2 regions of the Pseudoalteromonas sp. A3 genome follow, and region 2 is predicted to be linked to the other one. Evidence: riboswitches for the same ligand, from Rfam matches in the RefSeq annotation. Region 2 holds a riboswitch; the other holds the start of a gene.
The links. A riboswitch is a leader RNA that binds a small molecule or an ion and turns the genes downstream of it on or off. The one in region 2 is predicted to bind lysine.

Region 1: it holds a riboswitch for lysine, as region 2 does, so the genes downstream of both, lysC (lysine-sensitive aspartokinase 3) here and dapA (4-hydroxy-tetrahydrodipicolinate synthase) in region 2, are expected to answer to the same signal.

Annotation. Positions count from the first base shown of each region.
Region 1 covers NZ_JAPCKL010000001.1:4,110-8,534, reverse strand. The annotation lists gene OIZ54_RS00035 (sodium-dependent transporter) at 1-149, opposite strand, end outside; gene OIZ54_RS00030 (4'-phosphopantetheinyl transferase family protein) at 288-1,031, shown strand; gene lysC (lysine-sensitive aspartokinase 3) at 1,050-2,435, opposite strand; lysine riboswitch at 2,512-2,684, opposite strand; gene OIZ54_RS00020 (hypothetical protein) at 2,975-4,246, shown strand; gene OIZ54_RS00015 (condensin complex protein MksE) at 4,250-4,425, shown strand, end outside.
Region 2 covers NZ_JAPCKL010000011.1:71,626-76,050, forward strand. The annotation lists gene OIZ54_RS16365 (protein adenylyltransferase SelO) at 1-1,058, opposite strand, end outside; gene OIZ54_RS16370 (DNA-3-methyladenine glycosylase I) at 1,061-1,765, opposite strand; lysine riboswitch at 1,960-2,156, shown strand; gene dapA (4-hydroxy-tetrahydrodipicolinate synthase) at 2,285-3,169, shown strand; gene OIZ54_RS16380 (2,3,4,5-tetrahydropyridine-2,6-dicarboxylate N-succinyltransferase) at 3,185-3,925, shown strand; gene OIZ54_RS16385 (PLP-dependent decarboxylase) at 3,925-4,425, shown strand, end outside.

The sequences.
Region 1 (4,425 bases), on a different contig from region 2:
ACTACAAAGTAAACCAATAAAAATGCACCGCCACCATGGTTGGCCGCCTGCGTAGGAAAACCCCAAATATTACCTAAACCCACTGCTGCGCCTGCAGCGGCTAAAACAAAACCAAAACGGCTTTGAAATCCATCACGCACTTGTGCCATACATCTACAAATTCTGTTATTCTTTGATTATTGTGAATTAAACCATATTTAATGCCAACTGAGTAATAAAATTGCTTTTGGCATAAATAAGCGCTGTTAACCGCTCATAATTACAGCACTCACTTATTTTAAGCGCGTATGACTAACCACTTTTTTAAAAACACCCTAAGTATTGCTCCCTCTTTTTATAGCGATTTATCCCCTAGCAACAATACTATTTTAGTGTTTAATGCCAACACACTAAATGTAGAACACCTTGATTTAACCCAATACCTAAGCCCATTTGAGCTAAGCGTTATAAATCGCCGTAAACGCATGCAAGCAAAGCAAGAATATGTAGCATCGCGCATATTACTAAAGCAACTTGCAAAGCATACTCAGCCCCAATACGCACACATACCGCTTAATAAAATGAGCACCCACTTTAATGAAAAATGCTCAAAACTGCAGCTCCATATAAACCACACCGTTATAAATACCTGTATTTCGCACTCGCATGGCTTAGTTGGCGTTGCACTTAATGTTACTAAGGCGGAGTTTGGCTTTGATATTGAAAAAATAAACTTAAAACGCCCATTCGAAAAACTCGCTAAGCATTTTTATCATAAGGCTGAAATTGCCTTAATTACCGCCCCTTTGGCTATAAAAGAGCAAGCTCAGAGCTTTTTTAGAATTTGGACCTTAAAAGAGGCACTCGCTAAAGCAACTAGCCGCCCAATAGCGCAATTGCTTAGCCCAAATGTATTTGATGAATTTTCTTTGTTAAACCTTACAGCATCGAGTAACACCATAACGGTTGCCAATGAGGAGTTTGATATAAGCGTGGCGCATAAAAAAAGCACCGACTGGCGGTGCTTTATACTTAATAACTTGGATACTTAATAACTTGGCTTTAAAAGCTTAAGCAGCGCTTTCTAATAAGCGGCTGTGTATTGCTTGTACCACGGTATCTGACTCGCTTTGCTCTACTAAAAAGCATAAGTTGTGCTTGCTTGCACCATGACAAATTAATCGAATATTAAACTCTTTTAATACGTTCATTAGGTTCATTTCGTGCTGGCGTAGCTGTATTTCAGAGCCTATAAGCGCCACTAAGGTTAAGTTGTTTTCAACCGATACATGACAAAATTCGGCCAATTTATCTAAACACGCTTGCTCAAGCTCAGGTCGCGAGGCATTAGGCGCGTTATCGAGCGTAATGGCAACACTAATTTCTGAGGTAGTAACTAAGTCTACCGATATATTAAATTCACTCAAAATGGTAAATACACGGGCCAAAAAGCCACTTGCTAATAACATTTCTGGGCTTTTAAGGGTTAGCAATATTTGGTTTTTACGCTGCGTAACGGCACGAATACCTGGCTGCTGCGATTTTTCACGCTCAATCCACGTTCCTCCGCGCTCTGGCTCGCGGCTAGAGCCTACAAATACATTAATATGGCTACGGCTTGCTGGTAAAATAGTTGCAGGGTGCAATACTTTTGCGCCAAATGTCGCCATTTCTGCGGCTTCATCAAAGCTTAAACGAGCAATTGGCGTTGCCTTAGCGCATAAACGTGGGTCGGTGCTAAAAATACCCACTACATCGGTCCAAATGTGTACACTTTTAGCGTTAATAGCCTCTGCTAATAACGCAGCGCTGTAGTCAGAGCCACCACGGCCAAGCGTTGTGGTTTGGCCAAATTCATCACTACCAATAAACCCTTGTGTAACTATTACTTGCTCATCTAATAACGGAATTAACAGATTTTTAGCCGCTTGTGCAGTGGCCGCAACATCGGGCGTTGCTTTACCAAATTGGCTGTCGGTTTTAAGCACTTTGCGTACATCAAACCTATCTGCATTTAAGCCTTTTAAGCGCAGCACTTGAGCAAATAAATAAGACGATAAACGTTCGCCAAAGCTAAGCAGCTCATCGTGTTGTTGATCAGTGGTGAGTGTTTCAAGGGCTAACGTTTGAAACGCTTTTAACGTCTCGTTAAAACCCACCGCTAAATCGGCATCAAGCGACAGCTCATCTAAAATAGCCTGTTGAATAGCCAATACGCCATCTATGTGTGCTTGGCGCTGCTCTTTACTAAGGTCGGGTTTGCACAGTGCAACTAAGTGGTTAGTTACGCCGGCACTGGCGCTCACAGCTACAATACGTACGCTTTTATCTGCAACAATAATTTCGCTGCAGCGACTCATCGCTTCAAAGTTTGCAACACTGGTTCCGCCAAATTTGGCAACGATGTAATCTGATTTTGCGCCTGATACTGTTTGTGGCACTGATTGGGTAGTCATTTCGTCTCCTTTCGCGGTATCCAAACCGCTAAAAAACAAGAAGAACTTGGCAAAGGAATGCAAATAAGATGTGTCCACTGCCAGAAGCTCTCCACCTAAGTTGGTGACAGTTTTGGGGATTCAGCCCCATAAACCGAAAAACACGGTTGACGTAACCTTGTTTTCCTCGGCGAGTACTTCCCTCTTTAATGGTTATGGGCGTTCGTCACCTACCATTAAATACCTAAGTATCGCACCTCTTCTGAATGTTGTATTAACCTGTGGCTAATAAAACAAAACCCCACTGTGTAGCGGGGCTTTGAAAGTTATCGTTTAGACGTCTAGCTGTCAAGGTGTTTTAGTTAATATAACGCGAATAATTTAGCCCGGGTTTACATTGCTGGCTACTTTTACAGCGCTTAATGTAACTCGCCTGTACGCCAGCTAAAAAAATGTGTAAATTAAGCCAGTTAATAACGAGTACTTTTTATTATAAAAATATAAAAACTACGCTCTGCTTTAAGTGTAGTTAACTCATTACTAGGATGTATCACCGCATTATGATCCCAGCTAAAAAGCTGCTTAATACCCTTAGCGAACACTGGGGTGTTTTAGAGCTATTATTTAAACGTTTTAAAATGGCCGACTTTAGCCTCAAAGACGTGCAAAACGCCATTAAGCAAAAACAGCCCACGTGGACAAACGAGCGCATATACAAAGAAACAAATCGTTTGCTCAATCAAGATATACTTATTCCATTGGCTAAATCATCCCAGCTTGAAATAAACCGCGCCATTGCCGATTTTGCGACCTTTTTATTACAAGAAGAACACCTAGGTTTAGCACAAGAAATTAGCGTTTTGGTTGATGATTTAGCACGCCTAGGAAACCGATTAGATAATGCCGGCGAAATAGAAGACTTTGACGATTTACGCCGCTACAGCCGCATTATGGATGATCGGGTACGTAAAATAATGAAGCTTTACGCGCACAACGAAAACGCTATTTTAAACATTGTTGAGCAAGCTAAATCTGATCACGCGGTGCAATCTTTGCAAAAGCGCTACAAAGCGGTAATAGAAGCCTTTGATGAATACATAGAGCCGATGCTTGAAATGGTCGATATTCGCGGTGACTTTCATGCCTGTTTTACACTTATTGAGCAACAAATAAGTAAGCAAATAGAGCACATTGAACGCTCAGGCAAAGCCTACAGCGACAAACGTATGCTTGAGCAATTGCGTACTCGTATACTCGAAATGCATTTAGTTGGCCGAGAAAGCTTACGCAAAAGTGCCGATATGCTTATGCCACTGCGCGAAGAGCTACGCCGTAATAACCTAATTACCCGCCAGGCAGCAAAAGTGCTTGGCCTTGTGCGTAAAAATGGCGTAGACAACATGCTAAGCGCGGTACAACCAAATTTTGTAAGCGATGCGCAGCGTTATTCGCTTGGCCAGCAGCGTCATATAGTTGCCTATATGGCAAGCTTGGTAGAATTTGAACACGAAGAATACCAGCTCCCAGAGCAACAAGACGTGCCGGCATTTGTTACGCCAAACATTCCTGATTACCACGATGTTAAAACAAGCTTTGCAAAACGCTTTAATAAAAAACGTAAAAAGCCCCAGCCATTACTGCAATTTTTAGATGAAAGCTACCCAGAATTAGACGCCGACGAAATGCTATTTTTATATCAAAAACTAGTCAGCGACAGTGAAATTCACATTAGCCAAAGCGATGAAAAAACACGCGTAAAAATTGCCGGCCAGCATTTTTCGTTATACCCATTTAATTCTGCGCCTCAGCCAGATACACAGGCAGACGAGTAACACATGACACATATAAACTTAGACGAGCTTACGCACCTACAAGCCATTAATAAAAAATTAGGTGCGGGTTACCATATTTGCGAACAAGACAACGTAATGTGGCAAGAGCTTGACCAGCACATAGAATCTTATAGCGCCTTATTTAGCGCCCTTGGCCACGATTTAAAACACGATAGCCG
Region 2 (4,425 bases):
AATAACTTACTTACAAGCTCTACATCGTCTTCTTTATAACCTGCTAAGCCTAATTTTTGTGCCCACATTTGATTATATTGCGCGTTAAATAACGTAGAAAACTGATTAATTAGCGGCGTCATTAAACTTACAGCTTGTTCGTCATCTTCATCTATAAGTGGTATTAAGCTCTCGGCTAAACGCGCGCAGTTCCAACTTACAATATTTGGCTGATTACCATAGGCATAGCGACCTTGCTTATCAATTGAGCTAAACACTGTATCAAAATCAAAGGTATTCATCATTGCACACGGGCCGTAGTCGATAGTTTCGCCGCTTATCAAGGTATTATCAGTATTCATAACGCCATGAATAAAGCCTACTCGCATCCAGCTAATAACCAGCGCTAGCTGACTATTTATAACGGCTGCTAAAAAGTCTAAATAGCGCTGAGCCCCAGTTAATTTAATACTTGGGTAATGGCGTTCAATGGCTACATCAGCTAATTTTTTTAATCCCTCTACATCACCTTGAGTTGCTAAATACTGAAACGAGCCAACGCGAATATGGCTACTTGCTAAGCGGGTAACAATTGCGCCTGGTTGCGGCGGATTACGATAAACAGCTTCGCCTGTGCCTACAACAGCCAAACACCGCGTGGTTTTAATCCCTAAGCCGTGCATAGCTTCGCTCATAATATACTCGCGAATAGCGGGGCCTAATGCGCATCGCCCATCGCCTCCTCTTGAAAAAGGCGTGGCGCCTGAGCCTTTTAACTGAATATCCCACAGCTGATTTTTATCATCGCTGATAGCACCCAGTAAGTGCGCTCGCCCATCACCCAAGCGCGGCGAAAAGTGCCCAAACTGATGCCCAGAATAGCAAAGCGCTACAGCATTTACCGGTTGCGGCTCGTTACCAGCAAAAGTACTGGCCCGCAGCGCAGGCTCAACATCAATATTAAACTGCTGTGCTAACGCTTCGTTCCACAGCAGCAATTGCGGGGCAGCAACGCTTGAAGGTTGATCCTCTATTGCAAAGTTATCTGCTATGTCTGTGTATCTTGGCACTAGTTTCATGGTTAATCCTCTGTCTGTTGGCTTATGCCTACGCGATTGTCGCCCACGCTGTAAGCCACAATTAAGCTAAGTTCTTGCAGGCTCAAACCACTTTGCTTTTGCATTTCGTTAAAAAACGCCTGTGCGGCAGTGAGTGATTTTTTAGTTTGCAGGCCGCCATCTATAATTTTGTGCGCTCTTAGGTAACTTTCTACATCTCGCGAAAGTAAAAAAGTATCTTTACCAAGCGCTCTTAAGGCATACGGGCCAGTATTTCCACCCAAACGGGCGCCGTGTTTTTTTAAATATGCCCATAAGCCAATAATGTCATCGCTTGGCCAGTTAGCTACAAACTTGCTAAAACTGCCATGTTGCTGAGCTATTTCGTGGATCATGTAGGCATTTTCAGGAATTGTTTTTACCTTTTTATAATTACGAATAATACGCTCATCAGTTGCTTTTTGCTCGAGCATATCGGGCGGCATCATAAGTAATTTATCAACACTAAACTGCCAAAAAACCTCTCTAAAACCTGGCCATTTACTGTTTATTACCGACCAGTAAAACCCGCTTTGAAATACTTTACGGGTAAACTCTTCAAGCCAGTCGTCGTCACTTAATGCGCTTAATGCTTTTTTAGATAAGGGTTTTGCGAGTAATAACTTAAGCATTTTTTCAGAACCTTTTCGCTCTACTGCTCGCTTATAAATATCGCTAAATTTTTCCATACTTATTAAATACCTCATCACTGCTCATAGGGTTAGTTTACGAGAAAAGCAGCTAATACGTAACCACCCGCATTTTCGATGAACTAATCTGTATCCTGCAACTTGACACCTAGACGGCTAAAATGTTTTAATCGCCGCAATTACCCTATTTAAATTGTATTTTGTTAAACCTTTTGCGGTTAAACAAAATACAAAGGGCTAGAAGAGGTGCGTTATTCAGGTAGCGTATGTTAGGAGCGCAAACTCCAGTGAGCATATGTGAGGGGAATACCGCCGAGAGGTAAACGCTTTTGCGAAGCAATTACTTCGGGCGACTAGGTTGAATCCTAGCGACTGTCACCAATAGCTGTTTTAGAGCAGCTTATTAGTTTGGTGGAGAGCTTCTGGTCTTAAATAATAAGGCCGTGCGCCCTATTATTTTAAGCCCATTCGCTCTTCGAATACTGTTCGAACGACGTTAATGCGGCTCACATCATACAGCCTCCTTAATATCTCGAACACCTTATAGGTTCGTAAGAGATGATTCACAACTTCAATTTAGACGACTACGCACTGTGGACAGCGCTTGTTACGCCGTTTGATCAACAAGGTAATGTTGACTACGACACGCTCACAACACTTGTTAGCGAACAAGAAGCGGCACACAACGGTATTTTACTGCTCGGTAGCACAGGTGAAGGCTTAGCCCTTACGCTTAAAGAGCAGCAAGGCATTGTTGAGCACGTGTGCCAATTAAAACCCAGTGTACCGCTTATGGTTGCTGTTGGTGGTAGTAACTTGGCCCAACAAAAAGAATGGGTTAGCTACTGTAACCAATTACCTATTCACAGCTACTTATTAGGCTCACCTCTTTATGCAAAACCAGGGGCTGTAGGTCAAACACATTGGTACGAAAGCTTATTAAACGAAAGCGCGCATCCGTGTATGTTATACAACGTACCTGGGCGCAGCGGTGTAAGCATTCCTATCGAAACCATTGAAAACTTAAAAGCGCACCCAAAACTGTGGGCTTTAAAAGAAGCCAGTGGCAACATCACCCAATTTGAAGCATACCGACAAGCCGCGCCTAATTTAGCGCTATACAGTGGCGACGATGCACTTATGCCCTACTTTGCCCAAGCAGGTGCAAAAGGCTTAGTTTCGGTTGCGGCCAATGCATGGCCTTTGCAAACACACGAATTTGTAAAGCGCAGCCTAAGCGGTCAACACCCCAATTTATTTGCTCAGTGGACTCGCGCTATTAATAGCCTATTTGCTGTAGCAAACCCTATTCCCGTTAAAGTGCTAATGCACCAGCAAGGGCGTTTAAATAGCCCACTGTTGCGTCCACCTTTAACGCATCTTGAGTTAACGCAAACCGATTGCATTACCACTGCAAACGACACCATTTTATCTTGGCATTAAACACAGGTTTTTATAATGAGCTGGTTAGAACTACTAAATAATTTAGAATCGGGCGCAGTACGCGCAGCATCACAAAACGAAAGCGGCCAATGGGAAGCTAACGTAGAAGTAAAACAAGGCATTTTAGAAGCCTTTAAAAATGGCACTAACACCGAGTTTGCAGGCGGGTTTGTTGATAAGCACAACCTTGCACCACAAGAATTTAGCACTGACGATGGCGTGCGTATGGTACCAGGTGGCACCAGTGTTCGCCGCGGTGCCTACGTAGCTAAAGGCACTATTATTATGCCACCAGCGTACGTAAATATTGGCGCATACATCGACGAAGGCACTATGGTTGATAGCCACGCATTAGTGGGTTCGTGTGCACAAGTTGGTAAAAATGTGCATTTAAGCGCAGCTGTGCAACTTGGTGGTGTACTTGAGCCAATTGGGGCAAGCCCAGTCGTGGTTGAAGACGATGCGTTTATTGGCGCAGGTTGTGTCATTGTTGAAGGCGTAGTGGTTAAAAAAGGCGCGGTACTTGCCCCAGGTGTGCGTTTATCTGCAACTATTCCGGTTTACGACTGTGTTAACGAGCGCCAGCTAGATAAAGGCGAGCCAATTCCACAGTACGCTATTGTAATACCAGGTTCTCGCCCTGCGTCTAACGAATGGGCTCGTGAGCAAGGCCTAAGCATGTCGTGTGCACTCATTGTTAAATACCGCGACGAGCAAAGCGATGCATCGTTATTGCTAGAAGAGGTTTTACGATAATGAGCTTTTTGAGCACGCCTATCAAGGCCGCCGTAAATACACTTACTCAGCAACTTGATACACCTTTTTTTGTTTACGACTTAGACAAACTAAACGCACACCTTACCCGTTTAGTTGCGCAAACCGATGTAAAGCTTTGGTATGCGGTAAAAGCCAATCCGCTTTCTAAGGTTATTCAATGCCTAGACAGCGCCGGATTTAACTTTGACGTAGCAAGTAAAGGTGAGCTTGAACAAGTCCTTGCACAAGGTATTAGTTCACAGCGCGTGCTCAACACAGGGCCTGCAAAGAGCCCTAAACAAATTAAACACTTTATTGAGCGCGGCGTGCGTATTTTTGTTGCCGAAAGCCTCAATCAAGTACGTTGGTTAAACCAGCAAGCGCAGCTGCAAAATACGCAGCTGCAAGTATTACTGCGTGTGCAATTACGCTGGCCAGAAGGTGAAAAAAACCCATTAGGGGGTGACAGCCTTACACCGTTTGGGCTTGGTTGCGATGAA